Regions from separate parts of the Trichococcus sp. TS_SC_9 genome, predicted to be linked through region 2. Evidence: riboswitches for the same ligand, from Rfam matches in the RefSeq annotation. Region 2 holds a riboswitch; each other region holds the start of a gene.
What was found. A riboswitch is a leader RNA that binds a small molecule or an ion and turns the genes downstream of it on or off. The one in region 2 is predicted to bind thiamine pyrophosphate.

Region 1: it holds a riboswitch for thiamine pyrophosphate, as region 2 does, so the genes downstream of both, tenA (thiaminase II) here and thiW (energy coupling factor transporter S component ThiW) in region 2, are expected to answer to the same signal.
Region 3: it holds a riboswitch for thiamine pyrophosphate, as region 2 does, so the genes downstream of both, thiT (energy-coupled thiamine transporter ThiT) here and thiW (energy coupling factor transporter S component ThiW) in region 2, are expected to answer to the same signal.
Region 4: it holds a riboswitch for thiamine pyrophosphate, as region 2 does, so the genes downstream of both, thiM (hydroxyethylthiazole kinase) here and thiW (energy coupling factor transporter S component ThiW) in region 2, are expected to answer to the same signal.

What each region holds. Positions count from the first base shown of each region.
Region 1 covers NZ_CM149591.1:862,553-870,533, forward strand. Annotated here, with positions in the region: gene AC0J5I_RS03950 (energy-coupling factor transporter transmembrane component T family protein) at 1-182, opposite strand, end outside; gene AC0J5I_RS03955 (ABC transporter ATP-binding protein) at 179-1,666, opposite strand; gene AC0J5I_RS03960 (ECF transporter S component) at 1,681-2,259, opposite strand; gene tenA (thiaminase II) at 2,307-2,981, opposite strand; TPP riboswitch at 3,128-3,254, opposite strand; gene AC0J5I_RS03970 (transaldolase family protein) at 3,426-4,088, opposite strand; gene AC0J5I_RS03975 (PTS glucitol/sorbitol transporter subunit IIA) at 4,095-4,463, opposite strand; gene srlE (PTS glucitol/sorbitol transporter subunit IIB) at 4,537-5,529, opposite strand; gene srlA (PTS glucitol/sorbitol transporter subunit IIC) at 5,593-6,141, opposite strand; gene AC0J5I_RS03990 (transcriptional regulator GutM) at 6,182-6,634, opposite strand; gene AC0J5I_RS03995 (BglG family transcription antiterminator) at 6,635-7,981, opposite strand, start outside.
Region 2 covers NZ_CM149591.1:630,453-638,433, forward strand. Annotated here, with positions in the region: gene dhaM (dihydroxyacetone kinase phosphoryl donor subunit DhaM) at 21-398, opposite strand; gene dhaL (dihydroxyacetone kinase subunit DhaL) at 388-981, opposite strand; gene nagB (glucosamine-6-phosphate deaminase) at 1,104-1,811, opposite strand; gene nagA (N-acetylglucosamine-6-phosphate deacetylase) at 1,795-2,967, opposite strand; gene AC0J5I_RS02840 (MurR/RpiR family transcriptional regulator) at 2,999-3,814, opposite strand; gene AC0J5I_RS02845 (hypothetical protein) at 3,762-4,019, opposite strand; gene thiW (energy coupling factor transporter S component ThiW) at 4,031-4,522, opposite strand; TPP riboswitch at 4,652-4,753, opposite strand; TPP riboswitch at 4,817-4,919, opposite strand; gene AC0J5I_RS02855 (zinc-binding dehydrogenase) at 4,956-5,939, opposite strand; gene AC0J5I_RS02860 (DUF5131 family protein) at 5,963-6,838, opposite strand; gene AC0J5I_RS02865 (ABC transporter permease) at 6,860-7,483, opposite strand; gene AC0J5I_RS02870 (ABC transporter ATP-binding protein) at 7,480-7,981, opposite strand, start outside.
Region 3 covers NZ_CM149591.1:1,940,801-1,948,781, forward strand. Annotated here, with positions in the region: tRNA gene AC0J5I_RS09370 (tRNA-Leu) at 103-186, shown strand; gene AC0J5I_RS09375 (YitT family protein) at 368-1,234, shown strand; gene thiT (energy-coupled thiamine transporter ThiT) at 1,490-2,065, opposite strand; TPP riboswitch at 2,123-2,223, opposite strand; gene AC0J5I_RS09385 (hypothetical protein) at 2,336-2,653, opposite strand; gene AC0J5I_RS09390 (NAD-dependent epimerase/dehydratase family protein) at 2,798-3,586, opposite strand; gene AC0J5I_RS09395 (zinc ribbon domain-containing protein YjdM) at 4,236-4,574, opposite strand; gene ppdK (pyruvate, phosphate dikinase) at 4,872-7,541, opposite strand; gene AC0J5I_RS09405 (pyruvate, water dikinase regulatory protein) at 7,572-7,981, opposite strand, start outside.
Region 4 covers NZ_CM149591.1:923,655-931,635, reverse strand. Annotated here, with positions in the region: gene AC0J5I_RS04305 (zinc-binding dehydrogenase) at 1-765, shown strand, start outside; gene AC0J5I_RS04300 (hypothetical protein) at 884-1,093, shown strand; gene mnmE (tRNA uridine-5-carboxymethylaminomethyl(34) synthesis GTPase MnmE) at 1,283-2,674, shown strand; gene mnmG (tRNA uridine-5-carboxymethylaminomethyl(34) synthesis enzyme MnmG) at 2,740-4,635, shown strand; TPP riboswitch at 4,849-4,956, shown strand; gene thiM (hydroxyethylthiazole kinase) at 5,032-5,856, shown strand; gene thiE (thiamine phosphate synthase) at 5,843-6,484, shown strand; gene AC0J5I_RS04275 (HAD family hydrolase) at 6,481-7,122, shown strand; gene thiD (bifunctional hydroxymethylpyrimidine kinase/phosphomethylpyrimidine kinase) at 7,130-7,912, shown strand.

The sequences.
Region 1 (7,981 bases), 230 kb from region 2:
CGCTTCAACGGCTGTCCCGTAAACAGCAGGAACAGGACCAAAAGCCCGATGCCGATCGCCGACATGCCCTCAAGGTTGCGGACAAACATAACCGCGATGCAGAGCAGCAGCGACATGCCCAATTTCAGGCTGGGATTGACACGGTGAAGCCAGGTTTCTTTCGTTTGTTTCCATTCCTTCATCCGCATATCCCACCTTCCAATTTTAAATCCGAGCAGAATTCTGCTGGCGCTCCCGGAGCAATCCCGTTCGTACTGCTGATTTCGCCATCAACTACTGTCCAAAACGTTGTTCCATAGTTCCGGGAGAGCACTTCATCGTGCGTCACCATCAGGATGACGGCGCCCTTTTTCCGGTAGCTCTCCAAAAATCCCAGCAAAGCGAAGGTGTTTTTGGAATCCAAACCGAAAGTCGGTTCATCCAAAAGGATCAGCCGTTGCCCTTGGATAATCGTCGCCGCTACACTCAGGCGGCGCTTTTGCCCCATCGAAAGTTGGAAAGGATTTTTCTCCCGCTGCCCGCTCAATTGGAAAAGCTCCAGATATTCCTCCACAAGCTTCTCGATATCCGAATTTCCCTTTCCGTCCATCCGCAACGAATAAGCCATCTCCTCATGGACCGTGTTCGCCACGAACTGGTACTCCGGATTCTGGAAAACAAATGCCACCCGTTCAGCCAACTTCTTCACTTTTTTGATCGGTTTCCCCCCCAACTCGTAATCCCCGCTCGTTTTGATGAACTGCATGACGGCATGGAAGAAGGTGCTTTTCCCGGCTCCGTTTTGGCCGCGGATAATGATCCATTCACCCGGATAGGCCGCCAGCCTTTCTCCGCGGATCTTTGTATCCCCGTTGCGGAAGCCTTTGAAATCGCGCAGTTCCAGCAGCGGACTTTGCAGCCTGATAGACTTCTGCTCCCGTTGCAGCGGCACTTCCGCCAAATGCTGCTCCCATACCCCCGGAAACCAGATGCCCTGCTCCTTCATCTCGTCCTTGTGGACCGCGAAAATTGCTTCGTTCGACCCATCGGCGATGATGCGTCCGGATGCATCGAACAATACAAGCCGTTCGGCGAATGCCAGGACATGATCGATTTTGTGTTCCACAATGACGACCGTTTTGTCTTTGCAGACTTGCTTCAGGACTTCCCAGATCGCTTCCGTCCCTTCCGGATCCAGCATGGCGGAGGGCTCATCCAAAAAGAGCACCTCCGGATCCAAGGCCAATACCGAGGCGATCGCCAGCCGCTGCTTCATCCCGCCGGAAAGGCTCGCGATGGGGATATGGCTGTCCGCTAATTCCAAGCCCACTTGCCGGAGCGCGAAGTCTATTTTGGCAGCCATCTCCTCGCGCGGAACCGACAGATTCTCGAGCACGAAAGCGAGCTCCTCATCGACGTAGGGCATGCAGAATTGGCTGTCCGGATCCTGGAAAACATAGCCCCAGGAAGCCGGCGTCACAAGCTTATCGGCCTTCATCGGCACTTCGATCGATTGCGGAATCAGCCCGCTCAACACCTGTAGCAGCGTGGATTTGCCGCAGCCGGACGGACCCAAAAGCAGCACTTTCTCACCGGCTGTGACCGAAAAGGACAGGTCCCTGAACAACAAATCGGCATCGCCGGGAAATTTTAGCTTCAGTTTCTCCACATAGGCTTGCTGCGCCATTTCCACCATCCTCCTTAATCCAACTCTTTGAAATCTTCACTCGTCAGCGGGCGGACAAGGTTTGTCACGCCGGTATCCTCAAGGACTTCCGCCAAGTAATAAGCCAGCACCCCGGCAAAGAAAATCGAGCCCGCGAATCGGGCAACCAAGTAAAGTGCCAAGTTCCAAGGAGCCAGCTCAGCGATCTGCCCGTTCAACGCATCCACCAAAAGCGAACCCACACAAGATGCCGAAGCTGCCAAAGCGGCAACCTTCAGGTCAAAACGTTTGTAGCGGAAAGCCATGAACACCAATTCCGCAAACAACCCCTGTACCACACCGGAAAGCAAGACAGTCAGACCCCAAGGCGAACCCAAAAGGAATTCGCCTGAAGCTGCAGCGATTTCCGCCAAAAGCGCCACACCCGGCTTGCGGATGATGAAATAGGCGACGGTGCCGGCGATGAACCACATGCCGTACAACAGCTGATCAAGATGCAGACCCAACGGCTGCACCGCGTAATAGACCGTTCCCCATAGGATGTAGACGATCCCGAAAGCGATGGCGATGACGATTGTCACCAAAATATCTGTAAGCTTCAATTCTTTTTTCATTTTTGCTGTCTCCTCATTGCGTTTTATTTTGTGTTTGATGTTGTCTCTTATTTATCCAACGGTACCGGCCATGTTTCCATGCGATAGGCCATTTCCCAAAAAGCGTATTCGTACTGACTGCTGATGATGAAATGCTCTTTCATCCTTTCGCGGTCGGTTTCGCTCACAGCTGCGGCGATTTCATCCAGCCGCTCAATCTGCTCATCCACCCTGTCCTGAAAATCCTTCCCGCCATAGGTAGCGATCCATTCCTGATAAATCGGTTCTTCAGGCGCCGCATCGAGGAAGGCGTCGCCGATTTCGGCATAGAGCCAGTAGCAAGGCAGGACGGCGGCGATGACGTCCCCCAGATGACCCGCGTGCCCGGCGCGATAAAGATGGGAAGTGTAGGCATATGTAGTGGGCGCGGGCTTGAAACACTCTTTTTCCTCCGCGGTGATGCCCAGCCTTTTTGAAAATTGTTCATGCAGACCGATTTCGGCGCTGTACGTATGCTTCGCGAAGTCGGCGAACTGGTTGGTCGTCGCGATATCCGGTGCTTTGGCCGCGCCGAGTGCCAAAATTTTGGCGAAGCGCGTCAGGTAATAGGAATCCTGCTGAATGTAAAAACGGAAATTCTCCAACGGCAAGGTTCCGTCCCCGATGCCTTTCACAAACGGATGCTCCATGCTGGCCGCCCAAATCGGTTCGACCGCTTGGCGAATTTGTGCTGAAAATATCATTGCTTTCCCTCCATATGCTGGAACGATCCGCCAGGGTCCCGACTCATCCGAACGGCCGCTCTCGATTTTTGCAAACAAAAAAACCACTCTCTTCCCAACGGAAAAAAGTGGTTGTATGTTCCTTATGCAATAGGGACTTACTTAGCCAAAAGAGGCTGCCACTTCCCTCCGCTGGTACAAACCAGATCAGGTTCTAAGGGTCTCGAAGTCCTACTTCGATCTCAGCTTTTTGGCGGACAGTCATCCGCCGGTAAAGCACCCCTAGTGGTAAAAAAGAATATTCAGTTCATTTGCTATTGTTCCTATCGTATCATAATTTCCTCTGAAGTCAACTCGCTCTTGAGCGAATCGCCTTTTATCAGGCACCCCCCACCAAACAGAAAAGACTGTCCCAATGGGGCAGTCTTTTCTGTAAGTGAGATCCGCAAAATCAAGTTCAGTGGGTTACGCGCCGTATTTTCCGAACAACGCTTGTCCGTCCGCTTCAAAAACCTGCAATGCCTGCAATGCCAAATCCTTGTTCATCATGCTGTTCAGGACATCCGGAGGGATCGTGGCAGTATGGGCGCCCGACTCCAAGGAATCGATGACTTGTTGGGAATTTTTGAAGCTCGCTGCCATGATTTTGGTCTTGTAGCCTCTAGCATCTATGAATGTCCGCATCGAACGGATCGCCTTGTAGGGATCGATCGCATTGTTCAGCATCCTGTTCACATAAGGTGCCAGGTAGTCGCATCCGGTTGCAGCGGCCAGGATCCCTTGGTCCGCAGAGTAGATCAGCGTGCCGAGGATGGCTCTCTCCGGATCATCCTTTTTCACTTTGTTGATTGTTTCCAAGCCTGCTTGTGTAACGGGAATCTTTATCGAAAGTTGGTGATTTGCATCAAATGTCTTTATTGCTTCATAATCGGCAAACATTTCTTCAGAAGTCGTACCCAGCAATTGCACAAAAAGTTCCGTCGGCTCCAAAGCCAATAAATCCTGTAATTGTTTGAAGCGACTGCCGAAACCGGTCGACAAAATCGTCGGGTTGGTGGTGACTCCTTTCAGAAATCCGCTTTTCCAAAAACTTCCGATTGCTTTGATGTCGTTAGAATCTATGTACATAAGCCACTACCCCACAGTTTCAGTGATTTTGATGATGGTGCCTTCCGCGATTTCGTTCACTGTTTTGTTTTCGACATACAGCGAGCCTGCTAGTTCAGCGATTGTGTCTCCGCTGAAGTTGATGGTGATGTGCCCCAGATCCCTGAGGTTTTTGTTGACCACATTACCCACAGCTGTGACGCGATAACTATCATCGCCGATAACCAACGCGTGCCCCAGTTGAATATCCTGCTCCAGTGCATTTTGTTCGATCAGGAAGCAATACGGACGCAATGCTTCCGGAGCATCGTCTCCGAACAATACCATCATATCCTCAGCTAAAAACTCCTTAGCGTTAGGTCCGATTTCTGTGACTACCGTTGAATAAATTGACATTTTTCTTCACCTTTTCCGATTATTAGTTTTTAACCACTGGCTGAACGAATCCGTTCAGCCTTTCTTATTTTTCTTAATACAATCCGAAGCTTGCTAACCAAGCGACGAATACGCGGGGCACACCGTTCAGGAATCGAGAATAGAGAACGGATGGTACGCCGACTTCCACTGTTTTGGACTCTGCTTCTTGCAAGCCTAAACCTACTGGAATGAAATCGCAAGCATTTTGTGTATTGATGGCGAATAAAGCCGGTAAAGCTAAGCTTGGCTCGATATTGCCTTTGCCGATTTCAACACCGATCAATGTTCCGATAACTTGTGCGATTACAGCACCAGGTCCCAACAGTGGGGAAAGGATTGGCAATGAGCAGATGAAGCCGATGACCATCAAGCCCCAGACATTGCCTGCCAATGGAATCATCAGTTTAGCGAACATATTACCAATTCCGCTGCCTTGGATGATACCGATCAGCATCGCTACAAAGGCCATGAACGGGATGATCGTCTGCAAGACTGTCTGCACCGCTTCACGTGCTGATTGCAGCATGATGGCGATCCCTTTACCTGCAGCCAAACCGATTTTCGCTACTATGCTGCCTCTTTCTGCGTTTTGTTGCGTCAATTTTTTGTCTGTAGTGTAAGCGACTTTCTCTTCTGCCACTGGTTCTGCAGCTGCTACAGTTGCTGTTTCGCCAGTGACTTGGATCTGATTCAAACCAACATTTGAAACGTAAATTTCTTCGTTGATGTATTTAGCCAAAGGACCTGATTTGCCGGTGGCAACGACGTTGATTGTCGGGATGCCTTTTTGAGGATAGATGCCGCATCTCAATGTTCCGCCGCAGTCGATGATAGCCAAAGCTGTTTCATCATCCGGAATGGATGTTTTGAATCCATTTACGGCTTCCATCCCTGTAAGTTCAGCGATTCTGTCCACGATGGCAGGTCTTTCTCCGCCGCCTACGATGTAGATGAATTTATGTTTTTGCTCTGTTGGTGTGATAATCAGTGGTCCGCCCCAGCCGCCGGAACCTTTTTCAACTTTGATGCTGTTATATTTTGTCATAATGAATACCCCTCTCGTTCTCATGCATTCTATTTGTTTTATGCAACAACTTCTTGGTGGTAATTATTGAACTTTCGCGACTTTGCTCAATTGGATGCCTGTTTTTTTGCAGACATAAGCAGTCGTGAAGTCGGTTACGTATGCGCCTACAGCATTCATCACAAGCCCGACAAGCAGATAACGGATAGCCAGTGGTGTGGTGCTCAAACCTAACGTTTCAAGACCTGAAGCGATTCCCAGGAATACGAACAATTCGCCTGCGTTGATATGTGGGAAAAGACCGTTACTCGTATGGTTGTATTGTGCAAGTGCCGCATAGAAACTTGGCTTGTAGAACTCAGGCAAAAATCTCCCTAAGGTGAATGATGCGGGATTCCCCAACATGAAGGCTGCCAAGAAAGGTAAGATACAGTTTCTGACCAAGGAATATTTAGAGAAGCGTTGTGCGAGGCCGTTGATTCTTTCCTCACCGATCAGCTTGATTACTACGTTCATGAATACCATCAGCATCAAGACGATTGGAACGATGCCGGTCATCCAGCTCATAAATGTATTTGCACCTAATTGAAATAATCCGATAAAGCTTTCTGCACCTTTAACTAGAAAGTCCATATTTAACACTCCTTATTATATGTATTATTTCTGACACGATTTAACCGAACTTAATGTTTGTAATTTTTTTGGTCAATTCCTTAAAGGGAGATTCTTTCTCTGGAATAATTTCTCCGTTTATGAACATCCGGTAATTAGTGACCGCATTCATGATGGTTTTGCGGGTGATCTTGATTTCAGCAAGCACATCCGGATCCTCTGCTTTGATGGCTTCGATCAGTCTGCCGTTGAAATTGTTGTATGGTTTGAACCTGGCCAAGATTGTTGTCCCCTGAAGCTTTTTGCCTCTGACGATGACGCCTTCCTCATCCAGTTGGAACATGATGATCGTTCCGGAAGTCAGTTTCCCTGCCCGTTTGCCTATTGCAACTCTGCCATCCGCCTTCAATTCGTTGTATTCACTGCCGAAATGTCTGATTTGAAAAAACCCCAATGCGCTTTGGATCAAAAAAGCGCCGACAACCAGAATACCCAATGCAAGCATATTATTCATCTATCTCGTACCTCTTTTCTCCAGCATCTCAATCAGCCCTTGTGCATCATCCACTTTTTTAAGATCATTGATCAGAGTTGGATCATTGATGACCTTAAAGACAAAATCATATACCTGCATCAAGATTCTCTCTTGCTGCTCAGAAATTTTCTCGGGTGTCACTAGAAATAACATCAAGGAAAACGCATCGTTGCGGTTGGCCATTGTGATGTTCCCTAGGACAAACACCAACTTGTTGATGTTAGGGTCGGTCAAATGGGGAAAAGCTACCTTGTTTTCATAAATCATTGTGTGTCTTTCTTCTTTTTCCACGAACCGGTCCAGGATATCTTCGGACAGACGGTATCTTCTGGAAAGGTAGGACATGATTTCTTCCACGTAATCAAAGTAACCCATTTGACCTTTCAGATTGACGAGGTGATAACTGATGTCCTCGTTCGTCAGGTATTTGATGTTGTGTTGATCTTTTTCCACGGCATAGATCTTTTGGGCCAAATCGTCCGGGCTGACCAATCTGTCGATCTTGATGACAGGGACTTCGGTGTCCACGGAAATCTCTTCAGTTGTGAAAAGCAACCGGAATCGCTTCAATTTTTCTTTCGGCAGACTGTCGGTGTTCAGGTGAACGATATTCATCTCATTCCCGACGATCTCTTTGATCTGTCTGCAGATCAGCTCAAAACTCCCTCTTCCAAGGTTGGTGATGATGCCGACATCCCTTGTGCTTTTCTCTTTGGAATCGTTCGCTTGCCTTTCATCCAGCATCAGGGCGTAATAGACAGCCAGATAGCTGATGTCGTCCGCGCTGGCGCTCAATTGGTACAAGCGGTTCAGTTCAGAAAGCGAAATCTTCGCCAACTCGAAGGCTAACGGATATTTGAGTTTGATCTGTTCCAGATACAGATCCGTATTCGGAATCCGGAAGACAAGCCTGTTTATCAAAAACAGCAGATGATATTTTACTTTATTGAAGAAGGCTTCTTCATCGATCTCGATCATGACTTGCTCGCGTACTGTCTTCAGCATGCTGGAAACGACTTGTCTGAGAACCTCTTCGTTTTCGGCATTTTCGGTTCCCTTCACGTAAGCGGAGTTCCTTGTGTTGATGGGAAAAGAGAGAAAAGCAATTTCATGGTCATTCAACGCAACCGCAAATTTCTTTTGCAGCAGTTGGGTATAGGCGATGATGTTTGCCGAATCCGCCTCGAAGTTTTTGTACATCGGGATTTCGGAATCTATCGTATGCCCATGCGCCTCTCTGTGAACGCTTACAGCTAATGCCTTATAAAGCAATTCTTTTGCTTGCTCATCCAGCTTGTAATCCCGGCCGAGTCCGTCAAGCGCCTC
Region 2 (7,981 bases):
TTTCTTTTGGCTTCAATATTTCATTTTACATACAATTCCTGCAACTGTTCACGGATTTTTTCATAGGGCGTATCCGCCTGCAACAAAGCTGCTGTCAGATAAGCTCCCTCCACAAATGCCGCATCGCAAATGATCAGATTTTTTTTGGTCGATTCACTTACCAACTCAAGATTCATCTTGGCACTGCCCAGATCATAAAAGGCCAATATATTAGGCTCTGACATTTCATCGAGAGCTGCCGTGACTTTATCAAAACTAGTGCCGATTCCGCCGTTTTCCACTCCGCCGACTGCTTTCACGGTAATGTCCTTCGCTACAGGTTTCAGCAATCTGGCTAGCCCTTCAGCGAGCTCCGCAACATGCGAAACCAATAAAATACCGTACTGTTCACTCATCATACACCCCCGCTTCCAACATAGCCTCAAAGAAATAACCGCATGAGGCAGCTCCTGGATCGATATGGCCATTCAGCTGTTCCGACACATAAGCAGCGCGTCCCTTTTTCGCGTGAAAATCCTTCGTACTTATAACATATTCATTGATTTTTCCCAACGTTAGGCGCTTATTCCGGATGTCTTCCATGACCGGAATCCAAACATCCACTAAGGTCTTCTCCTTCAGTTCCGTAGGGCCGAACGTTTGGATTCCTTCAAGTCCACTTGTCAGGTTGGCCATCAGATCGTTATCTTCTTGAAGAGCCTCCGACATATGCAGAAAGGCTTGCCCATAAAGGAGCCCGGCTGCTCCACCCGTTTTCTGGATGAAAGACATCCCCGCCGTTTTGAACAGATCTGACAACCCTGCCTGAACCCCCTCCGCTAATTTTGCCTTCAGGTCTTTGGCGCCCCGAAGCATATTGGCCCCGTGGTCACCGTCACCGATCGCTTCATCCAGCGTATTCAGATACTTCTCGTTTGTTTCCAACTTTTCGACGAACAGGCTCAACCATGTTCTAGCCGTCTCGACAGTCAACATTTCCATCACCGCCTTGGATTCCTGAATCACATGCTTTCCATGCTACCTCTGCTTCCATTGTAAACGTTTTAATCAAAAACGACAATCCGGAGACTCATGGGGAAGTAGCCTGTGGATTGTCTGATTCACTATTTTTTCGTGAGCATTTGTGCCGCTTCTTCATCGAGTATCACAGTCACATGCTTGTGGGTCTGCAGAACACTCGCCGGCAAATCTTCCGTAATTGGACCTTCCAACGCGGCTTTGACGGCAGCGGCTTTTTCTTTTCCGAAAGCCATCAGGATGATTTGTCTTGAAGATAGGATTGATTGGATTCCCATCGAATAGGCGAAACGCGGGACATCTTTTTCATCCGCAAAGTAACGTTTGTTGGAATCGATGGTGGATTGCCATAGCGCCACTTTCTGTGTCCGGGAATCAAAGGATGTGCCGGGTTCGTTGAAACCGATATGCCCGTTCGTGCCGATGCCGAGGATCTGTACATCAATCGGATTCGCCGCGATGATGGCTTCGAATTGCGCGCACTCCTCTGCCTCATCAGCCAAGCCGTCCAGCAGATAGTTTTTCTTGAAGGGTTTTGCATCGAACAAGTGCTCATGCATAAAATGATGGTAGCTGTGCGGACTGTCCTCGGACAAGCCCATGTATTCGTCCAGATTGATCGATGTCATATCCGAGAAATCAAGATCGCTTTCCCGCATGATTTTGTACAGTCTGACTGGCGTACTGCCGGTGGCCAACCCGAGCACTTTCGCCCCGCTTTCCATTTGCTTGCGGATTTTTTCGAATGCACAACGGCTGGCCTCTTCAGGGTTCGCTTTAATGATTATTTCCATGATCTGTAACCTGCTTTCTGTTATTTTTGAATACTGTCTTTCCAAAACTGATTGTCCGCTCGACCGCAAATGACTCCGAAAGTTGCACCATATCGGCATCTTTCCCCGGAGCGATGCCCCCTTTTCGCACCAGACCGAATTCGCGGGCCTGGTTGACCGAACTCATCTTTACCGCATCCAATATGCCGCAACCGGTGAAGGTCATGATGTTCTTGAAAGCCTCCTGGAATTCCAGCACACTTCCTGCCAAATTTCCGCTTTCCAGTCGGGCTTGTCCATCCTTGACGATGACTTTCTGTCCGCCTAATTCACTGATGCCATCGCCCATCCCTTTGGCGCGCATAGCGTCTGTGATCAACTCGATGCGGTCAGCGCCTTTTTGTTTGAAGGCGATTTTCACCATTTCCGGATTGATATGCAGACCATCGACAATCATTTCCGCATAGATGCCCTCCTCCAGGAAGGCATGTCCGGTCACACCAGGCTCCCGGTGATGGAGGCCTCTTTGCGCATTGAAGAGATGGGTGATGTGCGTTGCTTTGGACTGTTGCAATTGGCTGCGAAGAGCATCCGAATGTCCGACTGAAAGCACGATTTGGTTATCCAGGCAATACTTTTCGAAGGCAGTCGCATCACTCGTCTCCGGTGCATAGGTGACCAAACGGATCAAGCCTCCGCTCAAGTCCTGCCACTTGCGCATCAAGGCTGCATCCGGCAGTTTGATATGTTCTTCCGGCTGCGCTCCCTTATGGACGGCGGAAATGAACGGCCCTTCGAGGTGGATGCCTTGGATGACTGGATTTTTTTCCGCGGCCTTGCGGATGCCGGTCAACGCCTTTTCGATATTTTCGGAAGATTGCGTCATCGTCGTTGGAAAATAACTGGTGATTCCTTCCCGGTGCATCGTCACAATCATCCTGTTGATGCCATCCGCATCGCCGTCCATATTGTCCACTCCGTAGCCGCCATGGCTGTGGACATCAATGAAGCCAGGCACCAGTCTGCTTCCTGCCGCATTGATCACTTCCTCGTCAGGTTCGGGAATGTACTCCGACATGTTCCCGACCGCGTTGATTTCTTTTTCGAACCGGACATACCCGTCGACGATGACGGTTTCTCCTGTATACACTTCCGCATGGATGATCACTTTCTTCATGTGTATCCCTCTCTTCTATTCTATTCCGATTCTATTCCGATTTTTTTGAGTAACCCTGCACATTTGCTCTCGTCAGATCCATGTTGTATTTGAAGTTCTCGTCCTGCACCAGGAAGGTCGAAATCACATCGATCAGGTACATCATCCCGAACTGCGTGTTTACGAACGCCGTATTGTTGACGAAACGCGAGTGATAACCAAAGCACGTGACATCCGCCAATTTCGTCAATGAACTGTTTTTGAAGCTCGTCAGGGCGATGATCTTCGCTTTTTTCTGTTTGGCGATTTCCAGTGATGCGATCAATTCAGGTGTCTCGCCTGAATTTGAAATGGCGATCACTAATTCGTCATCCTTGATGATCGAGCTGTTGACGATCATCAGGTGGGAATCCGTGACCCCCGTGACATTCAGCCCCATCCGGATCAGGCGTTGCGCCAATTCGGCCGCCGTGAATCCGGAACTGCCGATGCCGTAAATGACTGTTTTGTTTGCGTTTCTGATCCAATCGACAACCGTTTCGATTGCTTGATCCTCGATCATCTTATTGGTTTCATCGATGACTTGCGTATAATAGCCATAGATATCGTCATAGACGGTCGGCATTTCTTTCAAAGGATGGTCGCTCGCCAATGAACGCAGCGCAATCTTCATATCCACAAACCCATCGATGTTGATGCGTTTACAGAAACGGGTGATGCTGGAGGTCGAAGTCTCCACCTTCGTCGCCAAATCCTTGATGTTCATGTTTTTGATGGATGCTTTGTTCTGCAGAATGTAATCCGCGATTTTTTTCTCATTCCCGGAAAAAGCGGAATAATGGTTTTGGATCTCTTCGATGATTGTCATTTTTCGTTATCTCCTCCAGTTTTGCGCAGCCACCAAAAGCGCGCTCCGTATTTCTTGCCTTCGCCTTTTCCTCTACGCTGATAGAATAACACATGAAAATAGTTTTTTCAATTATTATTTTATGAAAATCATTTTCTTTGTTATTTCTATTGGAGTCACTTTTAGACAGCAAAAAGCCGCCTCTTCCGAGAGCGGCTTCCTTCATGAGCAGATGCTTCAGATTCTGTTCCGGTCCAACACGTTTCTTTTTCCCATTTCCAGGATGATGAAATAAGCCATTCCCGCTCCGATGGCGGAACTGAGCGCGAAGCTCGGCAGGAAGAGCATCAATGCGGCTTCCATACCCATAAAAAACTGCGCAAGCAATGTACTCGCCAACGATCCCAGGATTCCGGTGCCTATCCACTCACCCAGTGCCGCGAAACCGATTTTTTGCGTTCTGGCGTAGAACAGACCTGCGCAAATAGCCCCGATCATGCTGCCCGGAAAGGCAAAGACGGTCCCTGTTCCCAACAGGTTGCGCAGCAAAGAAACACTGAAGGCCTGCAGGACGGCATACCCCGGTCCTAACCAGACAGCGGTCAATACGTTCAAAAGATGCTGCACCGGCGCTACTTTTGCAATGCCGATCGGAATGACGAAGATGCTGTTGCTGACCACCCCCATGGCGATGATCAAGGCAGTGGTGACTAATTTTTTTGTGTTCATAATGTTTTCCCCTTTTCAGTTTGATTTGTTCTTTTTGCAGCCTGATCTTTCCGAACCGTTTCCCTCCTCCAGAATTGAATGAAAATAAAAAGACACCTCCCCTGAGATGTCTTGGATATACGTACGGACTCCAGACCAAACTCAGTTCCCTCCGCCAGTACGAACTGGATCAGGTTTGAAGGGTTCCGACAGTGTCGGTCTCAGCGCTCGCGCGCACCCCTACTGAAATTAAAAAACGTTATATGATCTGATGCGAAAATCAGAAAATACAACGTTTTGATGTCTATTTATGCGAATAGTCAAACGCCACATTCCCTACGCTAGCATGAACTAGATCAGGTACAAAGAGTTCCGACAATGTCGGTCTCAGCGCAGTTGCGCACCCCCAGTGTTTCTCACTCAATTCTAACCAATAAGCTGCGGAAACGCAACCCTATTCTGAAGCTTGCTCTCCCGCAGCGCTCGGATCCAGCACGATGACTTTCCCGAAACTGTCCTGGCTCTGCAAAAAGGCATGGGCTTGGGCAACCTCTTCGAGCGTGAATACTTTCTCGGGCTCCACTGCAACGCCTTTCCCCTCAATGTAAGCCAGCAGTTCATTCAGCTTTTCGCCGGAGACGTCACTTGAATGGAAAGTAGTCAAATAGCTATTGTGCTTCAATTCCATGATGGGATCGAAATCCTCCAGGAACCATTTCCCGCCCAGTTGACCGGTGCTGCAGACAATGCCGGCTTCCCTGATATGGGAAAGGCTGTCCTTGAGCGTCGCAGGCCCGATCAATTCCAAAATCTTGTCGAAAGTCTCTTCCGTTTCCAACACGCCGTTGCGGTCTTCGATGTAGTCGGTGAAGCCGGCTTCCTTCAGTCGCTGACCTTTGTCGGCTTTCCGCGTGCTCCCGTAAATCCTGATATCCGGGAATTGGGCCCTGACCAACTTGGCAAAGGCAACCCCCACACCACTCGTTGCCCCCCGAACCAAAATTTGATCGGATGTTTGGATCCGCAGATTCTTCATGGAACCGAAAGCCGTATAGTAGGTTTCCGGAATGGCCGCCAGTTGGGACCAAGGTAAATTGGTGTGGATGGGGTAGATTTGGTCATTCGGCAACAGGACATATTCCGCATAACTCCCGTCGAAGGCTCTCCCCATCTCACCCATGATCGACACCACTTTTTGACCGAGCGGCAATTTTTCTTCGTCGCTCGTCCGTTCCACTATCCCTACACATTCAATCCCTAAAATACGGGGAAACGTGACCGAAGGGGATTTCCCCTCCCGCGTAAAGATTTCCGAATGGTTGATGCCGAAGCCCATGACTTTCACGAGCGACCAGCCTTCCCGTATTTCCGGAAGAGGAACTTCCTGATGCACCAGTTTTTCCGGTCCACCCGCTTCGTGCACTACGACTGCCTTCATTTCTCCGACATCCTTTCTTGTATTCACAACGACAGCATGCAGTTGGGTCTTCCCGATTGCATACCGCAAAATTTCTTGTAGGCACAGGAATCGCACAAAGTCACGGCATCGGTTTGAAAAAGCGGCACCGATTCGCCCTGGGCAACCCCTGTCAGGTGAACCGAAACCGCACGCCCTTCATAAAACAGTCCGGATTTCTTTGCTTGCTCCTGCTGCTTTCTTTTGTCCAAAATTTCATACTTCCGTCCGTTTTTCACGAATTGATTCCCGGTTTCGATGAATTCGAAATTCACATCATTTTTCACACAATCTTGATGCATCCTCTGCACCCATTCATAATGGCATTCCCTTGCCCCGTCATAGTTTTCCCCGCCGACGATGACGCGTTCGATTTTTCCGGAAGACAAATGCTGCGTCAAGTCGATTTCACCGATCAGCGGTGCCGCCATGATGCCTCTGTGTTTGAAAGGCAGATCCAGAAGTACCGGAATCCGCCTGTCGGCCATCTTTTGGTTTTCGGCTGAGACATTCATCCACACGTTCTCCCAACCATCCCCCCAATTTTCAGGCAGGCACTCTTTCACGCGCTTGATCCGTTTCGTCAGCAAGTAGAACAGCACGTCCGACCGCTTCTCGATCATCTTCCAGACTTCGCCGCGCCACTCGTCCGCTTCCTCAAGAAAGAAGTCCGAAGTCATGCAGACGCGTATCGTGGAACCGGGCGGTATGACGTAGTCGCCGCGCCGGTTCCTTTTCAGCGGCCGATCGAAGCTGCTTTGGACTTTATAAATATTCGCGCCAGCTTTCCCTCGTTGACTGTCCAAATGAAACATATAACAATTTTGGCATCCCGGGCTGACCTTTTTGCAGCCATGCCACGGGTTCCAGATATCACTCAAGCGATCACTCCTTTGAAAAGATCAGGCGTATCTCCGCCGCAAGGCATTTTCAAGAAAATACAAGACGACATTGACAAGCAGACACAACACCATCGACAGCACAGTGCCCCACAAAAGTTTTACGACGCTGAATGTCCGCAAGCCATCGAAAAGGACGGTTCCCAACCCGCCCGCATTGATCGTTGCGGCGATGGTTGCGATGCCGATTGTCGAGGTCGCGGCGATCCGTATCCCTGCGATGATGGAGGACATTGCCAATGGAAGTTGGATTTTTCTGAACATTTGATTCCTCGTCATGCCCATCCCGACAGCGGCTTCGATGATTGTCGGATCGATCTCTTTGATTCCTGCAGAAAAACTGCGCAACAGGACATATTGGCAATAAATCACCAATACGATGATGGCCGTAGTCCTCCCCAGTCCCGTCAACGGGATCAAGATGGCAAAAAGGGCCAGGCTTGGGATCGAATAAAGCAAAGAAGTCAGGTAAATCAAGCCGTTCATCACGCGTTCCTGATGCATGCAGGCCAAGATTATGCCACTTGCGATGAGGATGGCGATCGTCAGCGTCGTCCCCACTAGTTCGATATGCTGAAGCGTGGCGGTCAGCAGTTTTTCATAATAGGTATTCCAGTATGCAATCATTTCAACTCACTCCAAAATGCCTCTTGTTCCTTTACGGTGGCAATCAAATCCGCAACAAACTCTGTTTTCGGATTTCGCATGATTTCCCGCGGCGTATCAAATTGACAAATCTTACCTTTGTCCATTATCAGCACTCTCGTCCCCAGCTTAAACGCCTCATTGATGTCATGCGTGACCAACACAAAGGTTTTGTCGCCCAATTCTTTATGGATCTTTTGCAGTTCATTCTGCAGTTGCAGGCGCGTGATTGCATCGACCGCTCCAAACGGTTCATCCAACAGCATCACTTTCGGATTGGCGGCAAGTGCCCTTGCGACGCCGACACGTTGTTGTTGCCCGCCGGATAATTGTTTCGGCTTTCTGCCGGCAAACACTTCCGGGTCCAATTGAACAAGCTCCAACAATTCTTTGATGCGGGCTTGGATCGCCTTCTTGTCCCACTTCAGCAGTTCCGGTACTGTCGCGATATTTTGGGCAACAGTCATATGCGGAAACAGG
Region 3 (7,981 bases), 1.3 Mb from region 2:
GCGTATATTGTTAAATAATCATGGTCTTATTAATATAAAGAAAATCAGTAAGCAGACGTTGACAGAAATGTTCTTCAAAAGTATAATGAAATAGTTGGTTTTGCGGTCATGGCGGAATGGCAGACGCGCCAGCTTGAGGGGCTGGTGGGAGTATCTCCCGTGGAAGTTCGAGTCTTCTTGGCCGCATAATTATTCAAAATAGGATTTCCTTCATCGTATTGATGTCGGGAATCCTATTTTTCTTTAAACAATTTTCAAAGGTACATACTACTCTTTCTATCGGCCATTTATCTGTTATAATGGCGTGGATACCTCTTTCTGGAGAGGTATCCAACTGCTTTAAATCTCAGAAAAAGGAGTGACATTTTTGAAACTACTGCACACTTTAAAACCGATTGCTGCGGTTGTTGCGGGTAATATCATTGTCGCATTTGCGATTGCGGCATTTATCCTGCCGAAGAATCTGATTGCCGGTGGAACGACGGGGCTTGCCATTATTTTGAATCATTTTTTTGGATTGAACATCTCTTTGGTTGTGTTGGTTTTTAATGGCTTCATGTTTTTTGTCGGGGCAGCCTTGTTGGGCAAGAAATTCGCATTGACTACGATTTTGAGCACGATTATTTTTCCGACGTTTTTAACTTTTTTTCGGACAGTACCTGCATTGCAGGACATGACCGATGATATTTTACTTTCGGCAATCTATGCAGGGATCCTCTGCGGGTTGGGTGTCGGGCTGGTGTTCAAGGTCGGCGCTTCAACGGGTGGAATGGACATTCCACCACTGCTCCTGAACAAGCATTTCCGCATTCCGGTTGCGGTGGGGATGTATGCGTTCGACGTCATTTTTCTGCTGGTACAGGCGTTCTTTTCCAGTATGGAACAGATCCTTTACGGGCTCATTATGGTGTTCCTGACATCCATCGTCATAAATAAAGTCATGGTCACCGGAACGAATAAGATGCAGCTTTTTATCATTTCAAAAAAGTTTGAAGAAATTAAAAAAGCGCTACTGTTTGTCCAGGATGTTGGGCTGACGCTGGTGAACATTGAAACGGCTTTTGAAGGGGTGCAGCAGCAAGCTGTGCTTTGCGTCATCGAGCAGCGTAAACTTTCCGCCATCAATGCTTTGGTCAATGATATCGATCCATTTGCATTCGTAATCATCGGACAGGTTCACGAGGTCGCAGGGAAGGGCTTCACGCTGGAACGCCAATCCGGACTAGTAGAGTAATAAAATAAGCAGAGGCAGCCTCCAATTTTCGAGGATGCCTCTGCTTTATTGGTTTTATTACACGATAAAAATTGATTCGTCAACAGTTCAGTTAGCGATCCAAGGTAAACAGTCGACAAACCGCGGAAGTGTAGGCTGTTCTGGCTGTTCGTCAGCGTTAACAGTCTACATCACCCGGAAGCGTCGGCCGTTCTATCTGCGTTCTACCCCAAACAGCCGACGCGGTTCGCTAGCATACAGTTATTCGGCATCCGCTCAGTACCCGCGCACCGATTTTTTCGGTATGAACAACTGCGGGTTCGTTTTCGCGATGACGGCCAGTACCATGATGGTGAATGCACCGGTCGCCAAGGCGCTTGCGCCGTTCAGCGTGATGGAGTAGAACCATGCGCTCCAGCCTTCTGGGGCGTAGGATCCCCAGAAATAGTAGCCGGCGATTGTGTGCCAGAAGTAACGACCGATGGTGCCGACGATGGTGCCCAAAATGACTTGCCATACCAATGCCTTTTGGTTTTGGTCCGCGATCGCTTGTTGGACTTTCGGCGTGAACAGACCGGCCAAGCCGGTGAAACCGAAGGCGATGAAGTACTCGATGAATCCTTGCAGCGGTGTCAGGATGTAGGCCGTCCCGATCAGGATGTGCAACACACCCCACAGGAAACTGGCGAAGAACCCGGGAACCAAGCCGCGGCGCAGGCAGTAAAGCATCATGACCGGCGCCCCAACCGTTACGGAAAAACTAGGGCCGATATTGAAAGGAATCAAGGACAACACGGTCGCTAAAGCCGCGATGATGGTTCCTTCGATCCAGATGTTCAGATTTTTTGACATAAAAAAACTCCTCCTTTTTGGGCATAATATACCATCAACAAAGGAGGAGAATGAAGTTCATTTCTCAATCACAATCCCTACGCTCGTATTAACGAACAGGTTCGAAGGGTCAGAATCTATGTTCAATCTCAGCCATGAAGGCACCCCTTTGTGAAACGGTCTATTTAGTTACAGCTAACTTTACTACAGTTTATTTCGTTATGCAAGATTCACGCTGCACAACACCATGTCCGAAAATAACATCCCGAACATCACGTTGTGCAAAAAGACCTACTTCTGCTCGGTTTCAGCCTGTGCCTTCAAGATGGCTTCGCGTTTCTTTTTCCTCTGAGTATTCAGGTAGAAATCGATAACCCCACCGATCAGTGTACCGATACCGAAACCGATGGTCACACTGCCGGCGAAGTAGCCGATTGATGCGCCTATCAACATACCGTACATCGTGATATTATAAGAATTTTGCAATGTTGGGTCTTCATCCACGGGCAAATTTTTCTTCGCCGCCGCTTGTTTATTTTTATGCAGTTCGGGTATTGTTGGGGTCACATTTCTGCGTTGGATTTGGTTGCCTTTGTTCTTTTTCGCCATTTATTGTACATCCCTCCGTCTATCTGAAACATCTTTTGTCTCCACTGAACATCATATCAGTTCGATTCAAGCTCTTCAATAGACTTTGGTGGCGGATGTGGGCGAAAACGTACAAAAACGGAAACTTGTTCACAAATCGTCGAATCAATGCTCGTCGTTGGAGATTTCGACAGGATCGCCGTTGTCATCATTAAAGAAGCCCTTCATCACAAAGGCATCGTCGAGTGGCCGATAACCAATGGCTGTGCGTGCCTGTGAGATGTCCAGGCGCGGGAACCGATTGTCCGACAGTCCGTTCACCAACAGAAATGGCTCGATCAGCGTGGCGTTGAGAGCGCAATCGATGAGATGACAAAGGTCTCGGGGCGACACGTATTCGGCCAAGTCTGCTTCATTGATGTATGGATTGTCGAGATTTTCATCGAAGTTGCCGATGCGGATGCCGATCGATTCCTGTCCTTGGGTAAAGGCGAAATGGCTGGCCAAGCTCTCCAAATAGGCTTTTGAGACGCCGTAAAGGTCACCCGGACGGACTGGGGCATCGACGGGAATCTGCACATTTTTGGGGTAGGCGTTGACGGCATGGAAGGAGCTCGCAAAGATGATGCGCTTGACGAAGTTCTCGTATTTGGATGATTCCTTGAACAGGTAATAGGGCATTTTGTAGTTCAAACTAATAAGCGAATCGTCGAAAGCAGCATAGGGCGAAGGGTTTGCGGCCAGATGGATGACGTAATCGATCCCTTCCAGCAGGCCATCCCAGTTCCCGACGACAGTCAGGTCCAGCTCCTTGACGATTGTTCCCTCCAAAAGGGCAGGCTCGATGTCATGGAAATGGATATCAACCAAAGTCAGTTCGTAGTCCTTTTTCAGATGATCCACCAAAACTCTCCCTATATTACCGCTTGCGCCTGTGATCATGATTGTAGTCATTATTGGTAAACCTCCTTGTTTCTATGCGACAAACTTTGCTGTTATGCTCGTGAGTGGCTTTACTTTAACTTTATGCAAGCCGCCGGAAAATGTCAATGCATAGCCCTTGCAAAGGCAATGATTGGGCACGATAAAGGGGAATATTTTATTTCTGTAATGATCAGGTAAATTAATTGAGCCCGGGAGATTATCCTAGTATAATAGAGATAAGATGATAGGCAAGGGCAAGATACTTTTCAATCGAAAACGAGGGAGTGAGTAGGATGGACTTGTTGAATTTGCAAATGCGCGCTTCTCAAGGTCAGTGCGGATCTGTTGTGCAACAATCTTCCCATTCATTCTTTTGCCCGACAGAACACGTGCTTTCGCATGTGTTTTTTTGCTAGTCCTGAACGGAAACAATGGGGCTTATCATGAACATTAGCATTAAAACGGGGGTGATGACCATTAATCTTTCTAAAAATAAGACACAACGGAAAGGAACGGTGATCCGACGCATATCTCCTAGCTGTCAGGGGTGACAGCCATCGTACAGATGAAAGGCGTGAGGCCGGATAGAATGGTAACGTATCACCTAATAAAATATAAAAATAGAAAAACTGGCGAGGTTCCCTTTCGGGGTGCCTCGCCAGTTTTTTTGGAATCGTTATTATGCTTTTTTGACGAATTCGGATTTCAGCTTCATAGCACCGAAGCCATCGATTTTGCAGTCGATGTTGTGGTCGCCTTCAACCAAACGGATGCCTTTGACTTTTGTTCCGACTTTCAAAGCGCTCGAGCTGCCTTTGACTTTCAGGTCTTTGATGACCGTGACAGTGTCGCCGTCCTGCAGCAGGTTGCCGTTCGCGTCCTTGACGATCAATTGATCTTCGTTTGCTGACTCAGCAGTATCCGCGCTCCATTCGTGCGCGCACTCAGGACAGACCAGCATCGCGCCGTCTTCGTAAGTGTAAGCGGAGCCGCATTTCGGGCAATTAGGTAATTCCATCATGATTTTTATTCCTCCATTATTTTGAAATACTGTCTTCTGACTTTTCATTTCCGGCCTGTTTTTACAAGGCGGAAGATGCTTATATACTGCCACATTTTCGCCTTGTTGACAATAGAATCCGGACAATATAAGAATAATAACCAATAAGCAGAAAGAGAACAGTTCCGTAAGGCTCCATATGCGTTCTTGGCTGAGGTTATCCGATAACCAAGAAGAATCGGACAAGCAGAGCGCGATCGCATCGCTATAATCACAAAAGCCCCTGATCGAGGTCATCGATCAGGGGCTTTTCCATTAAATGCTGCTCAACACAGCATCTTTCTGAACAGACATTTTCGCTTTATTTTCTTTGATCGCTACTTGCGCGGAAGCCAAGCGTGCGATCGGCACGCGGTAAGGCGAGCAGGAAACGTAATCCAAGCCAATGCTTGAGAAGAAGGCGATGGATTCAGGGTCGCCACCGTGTTCGCCGCAGACGCCCAGCACCAAGCCTGGATTGGTTTCGCGGCCCAATTTGGCGGACAATTTGACGAGTTTGCCGATGCCCTTGACGTCCAATGAGTGGAACGGATTCGGCTTCAGTAAGCCTTTTTCTTCGTACTCCTGCAGGAACTTGCCGGCATCGTCGCGGGAGAAGCCGAAGCCCATCTGCGTCATGTCGTTCGTGCCGAAGCTGAAGAAGTCGGCCTCCATTGCGATTTCGTCGGAAGTGACGGCCGCGCGCGGGATTTCAATCATCGTTCCGATCAGGTAAGGGATGGTCACATCCTTTTCAGCGAAGACTTCCTGGATCTCCGCCACGATTTCCGCTTTGACGTAGCGCAGTTCGTCGACGTCGCAGACCAAGGGAATCATGATTTCCGGAGTAATCGTGCTGCCGCTCTCTGTGGAAGCGGCGATGGCGCCTTCGATGATGGCGCGCACCTGCATCCGGTAGATTTCCGGGTAAGTGACGGCCAAACGGCAGCCACGGTGCCCGAGCATCGGATTGACTTCATGCAAGGAATCGATGTGCGCCTCCAAGTTTGAAAGGCTGCTTCCCATCGCTTCCGCCAGGGCAACTTTGTCCGCATGCGCTGTCGGCAGGAATTCATGCAACGGAGGGTCCAACAGGCGGACGTTCATCGGGCGATCCTGCAGCAAAGCGAACATTTCCTGGAAATCCTGGCGCTGCATTTCTAATAGTTCAACCAAGTACTTTTTGCGTTCATCCAACGTGCGGGAAAGGATCATCTGACGGACAACCGGAATACGGTGCTTATGGAAGAACATGTGCTCGGTACGGCAAAGGCCGACGCCTTCCGCGCCCAAGGATAATGCCTGTTTGACATCAGTGGGGGAGTCCGCATTGGCTTTGACTTGCAGTACTTTCATTTCATTGACCCATTCCATGAAGGTGCTGAATTTGCCGCCCAAAGTCGGGTTCTGCTTGGCGATGGTGCCGGCGTAGACTCTACCGGTTGCGCCGTCGATCGAAAGCAGGTCGCCTTGATGCAGGGTCAAATCATCGATCACGACGGTTTTGTTTTCTTCATCGATGACCGCTGCCGTGCAACCGGCCACACAACATTTGCCCAAACCGCGGGCTACGACTGCCGCGTGCGAAGTCATGCCGCCGCGCGCTGTCAGGATGCCTTCCGAACTCATCATGCCGGCCAAATCTTCCGGGGATGTTTCGCGGCGGACTAGGATGACCGGCAGGCCGTCCTTTTGTGCCGCTTCGGCATCAGCAGTGGAGAAGTAGATATGGCCGGATGCCGCTCCTGGCGAAGCGCCAAGTCCGGTCGCCAATATCGTAGCTTCCTCAAGTGCTTTCGTGTCGAAAGTCGGGTGGAGCAATTTGTCCAACTGGCCGGTTTCGATGCGCATAATGGCTTCTTCTCTAGTGATCAGACCTTCGTCCGCCAAATCAACGGCCACTGCGACGGCTGCGGCTGCTGTGCGTTTCCCGTTGCGGGTCTGCAGCAGGTACAATTTGCCTTTTTCGATCGTGAACTCGATGTCCTGCATATCGGCGTAGTGGTCTTCCAGTTTTTCAGCGATGGCCTTGAATTCGTTGTAGACGGCAGGCATCACTTCTTCCAGTGTGTCGATGTTCAATGGCGTGCGGATACCGGCCACGACATCTTCGCCTTGCGCATTCATCAGGAATTCGCCGAAGAGTTTTTTCTCGCCGGTCGCCGGGTTGCGCGTGAAGGCCACACCGGTACCCGAATCGTTGCCGCGGTTTCCGAACACCATGCTTTGGACGGTGACGGCTGTGCCGAGGTTATGCGAAATATTGTGGATATCGCGGTAAAGGATAGCCCTTTCATTGTTCCATGAAGAGAAAACGGCTTGGACGGCTTGGTGCAATTGATCCAACGGTTCCTGCGGGAAAGTTTCGCCTGTTTCGCGTTGGTAGACGGCTTTGTATTGCGCGACCAGGTCGGTCAGCTCTTCCAAAGTCAGTTGGTTGTCGAACTGGTAACCGTTCTCATTTTTGACTGTGTCCAGAATCGATTCGAAATGGATGCGCGGAACGGATTTCACGACATCGGCGAACATCTGTATGAAACGACGGTAGCTGTCGAAAGCGAAGGTCGGGTTCTGAGTTTGTTCTGCTAGACCGGCGACTGAAGCATCATTCAGGCCCAAATTCAGGATCGTGTCCATCATGCCGGGCATCGAGAAGGCGGCACCGGAACGGACCGACACCAGCAACGGGTTGGCGGGGTCATGGAACGATTTCCCGACCGCGTTTTCCAGGTCGATGAGGGCGGAATCAATCTGCTGTTGGATCGCAGTCCAAAGTGTCCGTCCTTCATCGAAATAATGGATGCAGGATTCCGTCGTGATCGTGAATCCTGGAGGGATGGGCAGGCCGAGATTGGTCATCTCGGCGAGGTTGGCGCCTTTTCCTCCCAATAACATCTTTTGTTCTTTTTTGCCTTCTGAAAAACGGTAAACCCATTGCTTCGTCAAAGTCATATACATTTCCTCCTTGTGAGTGGTCTATAGTTGCTTGCGGCTGATATTCATAACATCCATGTAGTGCAGGATGTGGTCTGCGGTTTCTTCGATCGCTTTGTTCGAAACATCGATGATTTCGCAGCCAATCTGTTTCATGATCTGGTCAGCGTATTCGAGTTCCTCCAGGATGCGTTCCATGCCGGCGTAGCTGGCGGAGGGCGGCAGTCCCAGTGTTTTCAAGCGCTCTTTGCGGACTTCGTTGAGCTTTTTCGGCGAATTCACCAGGCCGATGATCCGCTCCGGGGCAATCGTGAAGATTTCTTTTGGCGGCTTCGATTCCGGAAAAAGCGGGATGTTCGCGACTTTCACGTTCTTGTTCGCCAGATAGATCGACAGCGGCGTTTTGGATGTGCGGGACACGCCGAGCAGCACGATATCTGCCTTTTCGATGC
Region 4 (7,981 bases), 290 kb from region 2:
TTCCAAATCGGTGATGAAGTGATGCTTTATCCCGGCAGCGGTTGGCGCGAGAACAGCGACACGGCACCGGAAACTTTCACGATCCTCGGTAGTTCGGAGCAGGGGGCGATGGCGGAGGAAATCGTTGTTTCCGAAGACAATGCTGTCCATAAACCGGCTCATCTGTCTTGGGCAGAATCAGGCGTCCTGTCCCTGTCCGCGTTGACGGCTTACCGCGCCTTGTTCACAAAAGGCGGCGTGTCGGAAGGCATGAAAGTTCTGATCCCAGGCATCGGCGGCGGAGTGGCCAACTACCTGCTGCAATTCGCCAAGGCTGCTGGAGCGACTGTATACGTCACTTCCCGCTCCCCGGAAAAATTGGCGAAGGCGCTGCAGCATGGAGCCGCCAAAGGCTTGCTGCACGATGAGGATTGGGTGGAAGCGATGGGTGGCGAAAAAGTGGATGTCGTAATCGAGTCGGTCGGAGCAGCCACTTTCGATAAATCGCTGGATGCGGTGCGCAGAGGCGGCACCATCGTGACTTTCGGCTCATCGACGGGCGATCTGGTCACCTTCGATTTGCGGAAATTCTTTTACGGACAGTACACGTTGAAAGGCTCCACGCTGGGCAGTTTTGAAGAATATGAAGCGATGATCCGTTTTGTCAAGGAACATAAGCTCCATCCCGTTGTGGACGCCGTTTATCCTGCAGAGGATTTCAAGGCGGCCTTCCTGCGGTTGGAAAATGCCGAACAGATGGGGAAAATCGCCCTGCAGATCGGCTGAACTGTAACAAAATGGAAAAAAACAATTCCCGCGGGAAAGCAGGGCCTCCCCATAACGCTATGCTATATTGGGAATGCTGTTTCAGAAGTTGAGCGCGTACTATTTGAGGGGGATTTCCATGAACGTCAGTGAGTTGTTGTTCATCGCATCGATGATTACCTTGATCGTAGGATTTGTTGGTGTGGTGATGATTATTGTGTTGGGTGTGATGGATTTGATGCATATCCATTTGCGCGTCTATGTGAACAGGAAAAAATACATTCGTAACGTCATCATCCTGTTGGTGGTCGGAGGTTTGTTGAGTACGGCCTACCTCATGATGAAATAAATAACCGTTCATTAAATGCTTGCATTGCGCCGGCATTGCTTGTATAATCGGCTAGAAATCTATTTATAGTAAGCTGAAAAGAATATCCAAAATGAAATGCAGTCAAAGTGCTTTTCCTCCCGCTTGAACGAAGGGGAGGAGTGGGCGCTTTTTTTGTACGCTGAAACAACCGAGAAAGGACGATAATGAATGATTATAAATGAATTTGATACCATCGCCGCCATTTCGACGCCGCCGGGAGAAGGGGCCATCGGGATTGTGCGTTTGAGCGGGGACCAAGCGATCCAGATAGCCGATGCCTTATACCGATCCGGAACGAAGCACTTGGCCGATGTCGCCACGCACACCATCAATTACGGCCACCTTTATGATCCGCGCACAGGCGACATGATCGATGAAGTCATGGTGTCAGTCATGCACGGACCGAAGACCTTCACCCGCGAAGATGTCGTGGAGATCAACTGCCATGGCGGTGTCGTGAGCGTCAACCGGATTCTGCAGACGATTCTCCAGAACGGTGCCCGCATGGCCGAACCAGGGGAATTCACGAAGCGCGCCTTCCTGAACGGCCGGATCGATCTGTCGCAGGCCGAAGCGGTCATGGACTTGATCCGTGCCAAAACCGATCGAGCGATGAATGTGGCGCTGCATCAGTTGGACGGCAAATTATCCGGCATGATCCGTGATATCCGTCAGATCATCCTGAACACGTTGGCTGAGGTCGAAGTGAACATCGACTACCCGGAATACGATGACGTCGAGGAAGTGACGACGAAGCTGTTGAAGGAACGCACCATTGAAGTGCGCGGACACATCCAGCATCTGTTGGATACCGCCAAGCAAGGAAAGATCCTGCGCGAAGGCCTTCAGACGGCCATCATCGGCCGCCCCAATGTAGGGAAATCCAGTTTGCTGAACCGCCTGTTGCGCGAAGAGAAAGCCATCGTGACGGACATCGCCGGCACCACCCGCGATACGATCGAGGAATACGTGAACGTCAGAGGCGTGCCTTTGAAGCTGATCGACACTGCGGGCATCCGCGAAACGGATGACGTCGTGGAAAAGATCGGAGTCGAACGCAGCCGCAAAGCCTTGGCCGAAGCCGATCTGATTCTCCTGTTGATCAACCAGAACGAAGGGCTGACGGAAGAGGACAAGCAGCTTCTGGAAGACACGAAGGACATGAACCGCATCATCCTTATGAACAAAATGGATCTGGAAGCGAAGATGACAACCGATGAGCTGGAACCTTGGAGCGATCCTGAAAGAATCATCGAAACATCGATGCTGAGCGAAACCGGACTGGACCAACTGGAAAAACAGATCACGAAGATGTTCTTCTCCGGTGAAACCGGCGAGACGGATGCAACCTATGTATCCAACGTCCGCCATATCGCGCTGCTGAACGATGCGATGGATTCGCTGGATGAAGTGCTGAGCGGCATCGAATCAGGCATGCCAATCGACCTCGTCCAGATCGATTTCACCCGTTGTTGGGACCTCCTCGGAGAAATCACCGGCGACAGCGTGCAGGACGAACTCCTCACCCAACTATTCACACAGTTCTGCTTGGGTAAATAAAAGAATTCAGAAATCAACTAAAATAATAAGAACAAATAGCTAGCACAAACGAAAGGAATGGAAAAATGAACAGATTTGAAGCTGGAAGTTTTGATGTGATTGTTGTAGGAGCCGGACATGCCGGATCCGAAGCGGCGCTTGCCGCAGCGCGTATGGGATGCAGCACGATGCTGGTCACGATCGATTTGAACATGGTTGCCTTTATGCCCTGCAACCCATCCATTGGCGGGCCTGCGAAAGGTGTCGTCGTAAGAGAAATCGATGCATTGGGCGGCGAGATGGGACGCAACATCGATAAGACGTATATCCAAATGCGCATGCTGAACACAGGGAAAGGCCCTGCCGTCCAAGCGTTGCGCGCACAAGCGGATAAGGATGACTATGCCCACCATATGAAGCACACTATCGAAAAACAGGAGAACCTGCTGCTGAAGCAAGCCATCGTTGAGGAATTGATTGTGGAAGATGGCGAAGTCAAGGGCGTAGTGACGCATACTGGCGCCGTTTACCGTGCTGGTGCCGTCGTCATCACGGCCGGAACCTCTTCCCGAGGCAAGATCATCATCGGGGACTTGGTTTATTCATCAGGACCGAACAACTCGCAGCCATCCATTAAATTATCCGAAAATCTGCTTGATCTGGGATTTGAATTGGCGCGCTTCAAGACCGGCACGCCGCCGCGGGTAATGGCTTCGAGCATCGATTATTCCAAAACCGAGGAACAACCCGGTGACGTTGAGCCGAACCATTTCAGTTTCCTTTCCAAAGATGAAGACTATCTGAAAGATCAATTATCCTGCTGGCTGACCTATACGAGTCCGGAAAGCCATGAAATTATCCGCGATAATCTCCACCGCGCGCCGATGTTTACGGGTATCGTGGAAGGCGTAGGGGCGCGTTATTGCCCGTCGATCGAAGACAAAATCGTCCGTTTCAGCGACAAGCCGCGCCATCAGCTCTTCCTTGAGCCTGAAGGCCGCGAGAACGAAGAAGTCTATGTGCAGGGTTTATCCACCTCATTGCCGGAGGATGTTCAGCTTGATTTGATCCGTTCCGTACCGGGTATGGAAAATGCACAAATGATGCGGACAGGCTATGCCATCGAATACGATGTCGTAAAACCGCATCAGTTGCGCCTTTCCTTGGAGACGAAATTGGTGAAGAACTTGTTCACTGCCGGCCAAACGAACGGCACATCCGGTTATGAAGAAGCTGCCGGACAAGGCATCGTGGCCGGCATCAATGCCGCTTTGGCTGTGCAAGGGAAAGAACCAATGATCCTGAAACGCAGCGATGGCTACATCGGCGTCATGATCGATGATCTGGTGACCAAAGGAACAATGGAACCGTATCGCTTGTTGACTTCACGCGCCGAGTACCGTCTGTTGCTTCGCCATGACAATGCCGACTTCCGCTTGACCGAAATGAGCCGCGAAATCGGTTTGGTGACGGAAGAACGCTACGAAACATTCCTGGAGAAAAAACAGGCCGTTGAAAAGGAAATCGCCCGCCTTGAAAAAACCCGTCTGAAACCGACTGAAGAATTGCAGGCTTTCCTTGCGGAACAAAACTCCGCTCCGCTGAAGGACGGCATTTTGTTTGCTGACCTGCTGAAGCGTCCGGAATTGAAGTATGAAGGTCTGATCGCTTTTGCGCCGTTTGAAGTAGCCTTGCCGAAAGAGGTCATCAAGCAAGTGGAAGTGCAGATCAAATATGCTGGCTACATCAAGAAAGCCGTCGAAAAAGTGGACAAGCTGAAGAAAATGGAAGAAAAACGCATCCCTGCGAACATCGATTATGATGCCATCAACGGAATCGCGAACGAAGCCAAACAAAATCTGAAGAAGATCCAACCGGAAACAATTGCCCAAGCAAGCCGGATCAGCGGCGTCAACCCAGCCGACATTTCCGTTTTGATGGTCTACGTAACCCAAGGAAAGATCGCCAAAATCTCAGAATAACTCAGAGCGAGATGAATCCCGGGTAGAAATCGAGCATTAAGAGGATTAACACAAAGCGTTTAATAGAGTATGAAGGTATTTCCTGAATAATCGGGCAGCGACAGTCAGTGAAATTGCCTATACGAATATTTTCAGGTGGCTGAATGAACAATTAAAACGACAAAATCATCCTTGAGTAAGGATGGCGCATATGCTAAGATGATGACATAACTGCATACGAAAAAAGGGAGCTTGTGTCAGCAGGCTGAGAGGAAGTAATCAACTTCGACCTATTACCTGATTTGGATAATGCCAACGTAGGGAAATAACATTGAATGAATCCATTCAGCGGGAAATGCCTATTCGGACATTTCCCGCTTTTTTTGTCGCATCAAACAAACTATTTGGAGGTAACCCATGTTCAATACGCTATTCGAAAATGTACAGCAACAGACACCGCTGGTCCACTGCATCACCAATTATGTCACTGTGAATGATGTCGCCAATGTCCTCTTGGCTGCTGGAGGCTCCCCGATCATGGCGGATGCCCCCGAGGAAGTCGCGGATATCACAAGCATCTGCACCGCCCTGAATCTGAACATCGGAACACTGAACAGCAGATCCGTGGAGTCCATGCTGCTGGCAGGGCGCCAAGCCAATGCGCTCGCCCATCCCGTCGTTTTGGATCCAGTGGGCGCGGGGGCATCCCCTTTCAGGACCGAAGCGACCTTCAGCTTGCTGGAGGAAATTGCCTTCACCGTGATCAAAGGAAACATTTCGGAAATGAAGACGATCCATTCCGGAAGCGGCACGACAAAAGGCGTGGATGCCGACATCAGTGATGCGGTGACCGAGGAAACGCTCGAGGCAACAGTCGCTTTCGCCAAACGATTGGCCGATCGGAATGATGCGGTCGTCGCAATCACCGGCGCGATCGATATCGTCGCGGACCGGGACAAAGCCTACATCATCCGCAACGGGCATCCGCGGATGGCAAAAGTGTCCGGAACTGGCTGCATGCTGTCGGGATTGATCGCAGCCTATTGCGGAGCAAACCCGGAGCAGTTGCTGGATGCCACGGCGGCAGCGGTGTGCCTGATGGGAGTCAGCGGCGAGCTGGCTTACGAAAGGATGATAAGCAATGCCGCAGGGACTTCATCCTACCGCAGCTACATCATCGATGAAATCAGCAAGATGTCGGTCGAAAAACTGGAAGGGAGCGCTAAAATTGAGAGTAGATAAGAACGATTTGCTGCTTTACGCGGTGACCGATCGCCAATGGCTGGGGAACGCGTCCTTGGCGGAACAGCTTGAAGAAGCTATCCAAGCGGGCGTTACCGTCGTGCAATTGCGCGAGAAGGAATTGGATTTCGATGCCTTTGTCTCCCTGGGCAAAGAACTGCAGGCCGTGGCCAAACGCCACCGCATCCCTTTCATCATCAATGATGCAGTCGATGTGGCCTTGGCGCTGGATGCGGATGGCGTTCACGTGGGACAGAGCGATATGCAGGCTGGAGACGTCCGCAGCCGGATCGGCGAGGGGAAAATCCTTGGCGTTTCTGCGCATTCCGTCGAAGAGGCGCTGGCGGCGGAACGGAACGGGGCCGATTATCTGGGCGTAGGTGCGATCTACGGGACAGCGACGAAGCTGGATGTCGACGCGCTGTCGATCGAAACACTGCAGCAGATCTGCCGGGCGGTGAGCATACCTGTTGTGGGGATCGGAGGCATTTCTGAAGGGAATATCCTCGAGCTCAAGGGCAGCGGCATCGACGGGATTGCCGTCGTATCCGCCATCTTTGCGCAGCCGGACATCACAGCGGCGGTGAAGAGACTGCGCCCGTTAGCCGAAGCAATGGTGCAGCCATGACAATGGAAGCTGCCATCTTCGATCTGGACGGGACGCTGCTGGATTCCATGCCGATCTGGCAGGGGCTGGGGGAAAATTATTTGCTTCAGAAAAAGCTGCAGCCAGCTTCCGGATTGCAGGATGTGTTGAAGACGATGAGCCTGCCGCAAGCCGCACAATATTTTCAATCGGCCTATGGATTGCGTGAAGATGAAGAGACGATCATTGCGGAAATCGAAACGCTGCTTGCGGATCTTTACCGTTATGAAGTCCCGCTTAAGGCCGGAGCAGCGGAATATCTTCAGACATTGCAGGAGCAGAATGTGAAGATGTGCATCGCCACCGCGACCGAAAGGAATTTGGCCGAGAGCGCCTTGGAGCGGTTGGGCATCCGGAAATATTTCAGCGCCATCCTGACCAGCAGTGAAGTAAAGGCAGGCAAAGAGGATCCGCTCATTTTTCAGCGGGCGTTCGAACACCTTGGGGCGCCCCTCACGAAGACCGTCATCTTTGAGGACGCGCTGCACGCCGTCGAAACGGCAACGGCAGCCGGTTTCCGGGTAGTCGGCGTCCATGATGAGACGGCAACAAAGGATATGGAGCGCATCAAAGCGTTGACGGAGCAGTACATCTATTCATTTTCGGATTGGAAAGGATGAGCAAAACATGAAAACAGTATTGACGATCGCCGGTTCGGACAGCAGCGGCGGAGCGGGCATCCAAGCGGACCTGAAGACGATGATGGCGCATAAAGTCTATGGGATGAGCGTGATCACGGCGCTGACGGCGCAGAACACGACAGGTGTGGCCGGAATAATGGAAGTGACGCCCGAATTTGTGGCGCAGCAGATGGATAGCGTGTTCAAGGATATCCGCCCTGATGCGGTGAAGATCGGCATGGTATCGAATGCCGCAATCATCAAAGTCATCGCCGAGAAGCTGCTCGAATACAAAGCGGAAAATATCGTCGTGGATCCCGTCATGGTGGCAACAAGCGGCAGCAGCCTGATGCAGGACGATGCCAGCCAGGATTTGCGGACGCTGTTGTTGCCTTTGGCTGATGTGATCACCCCCAATGTGCCGGAAGGGGAGGTGCTGAGCGGCATCAAAATCGAGACGAAGGCGGATATGCTGGCTGCAGCGGACAGTATCGCTTCGGCTGCGGGAACCAGCGTGCTACTGAAAGGCGGCCATCTCAAGGACAGCGCCGATGATCTGCTCTTTAGGGACGGGAAAGTCAGTTGGTTCGAGTCGGAACGGATCGAAAACCCGAATACGCACGGCACCGGCTGCACGCTTTCCTCAGCCATCGCCGCGAATCTGGCTTTGGGTCACGGAATGGAAGAGAGCATCCGCCTGGCCAAAGTCTACATCACCGGCGCGCTCCGCGACGGAATGGATCTAGGCAAGGGTAGCGGCCCGCTCAATCACGCGTACCGCATCACATAAAAACAGGGCTATCTCATTTCGAGGTAGCCCTTAATTCGGTCAATTGCCCCGATCCAAAGATGGAGACGT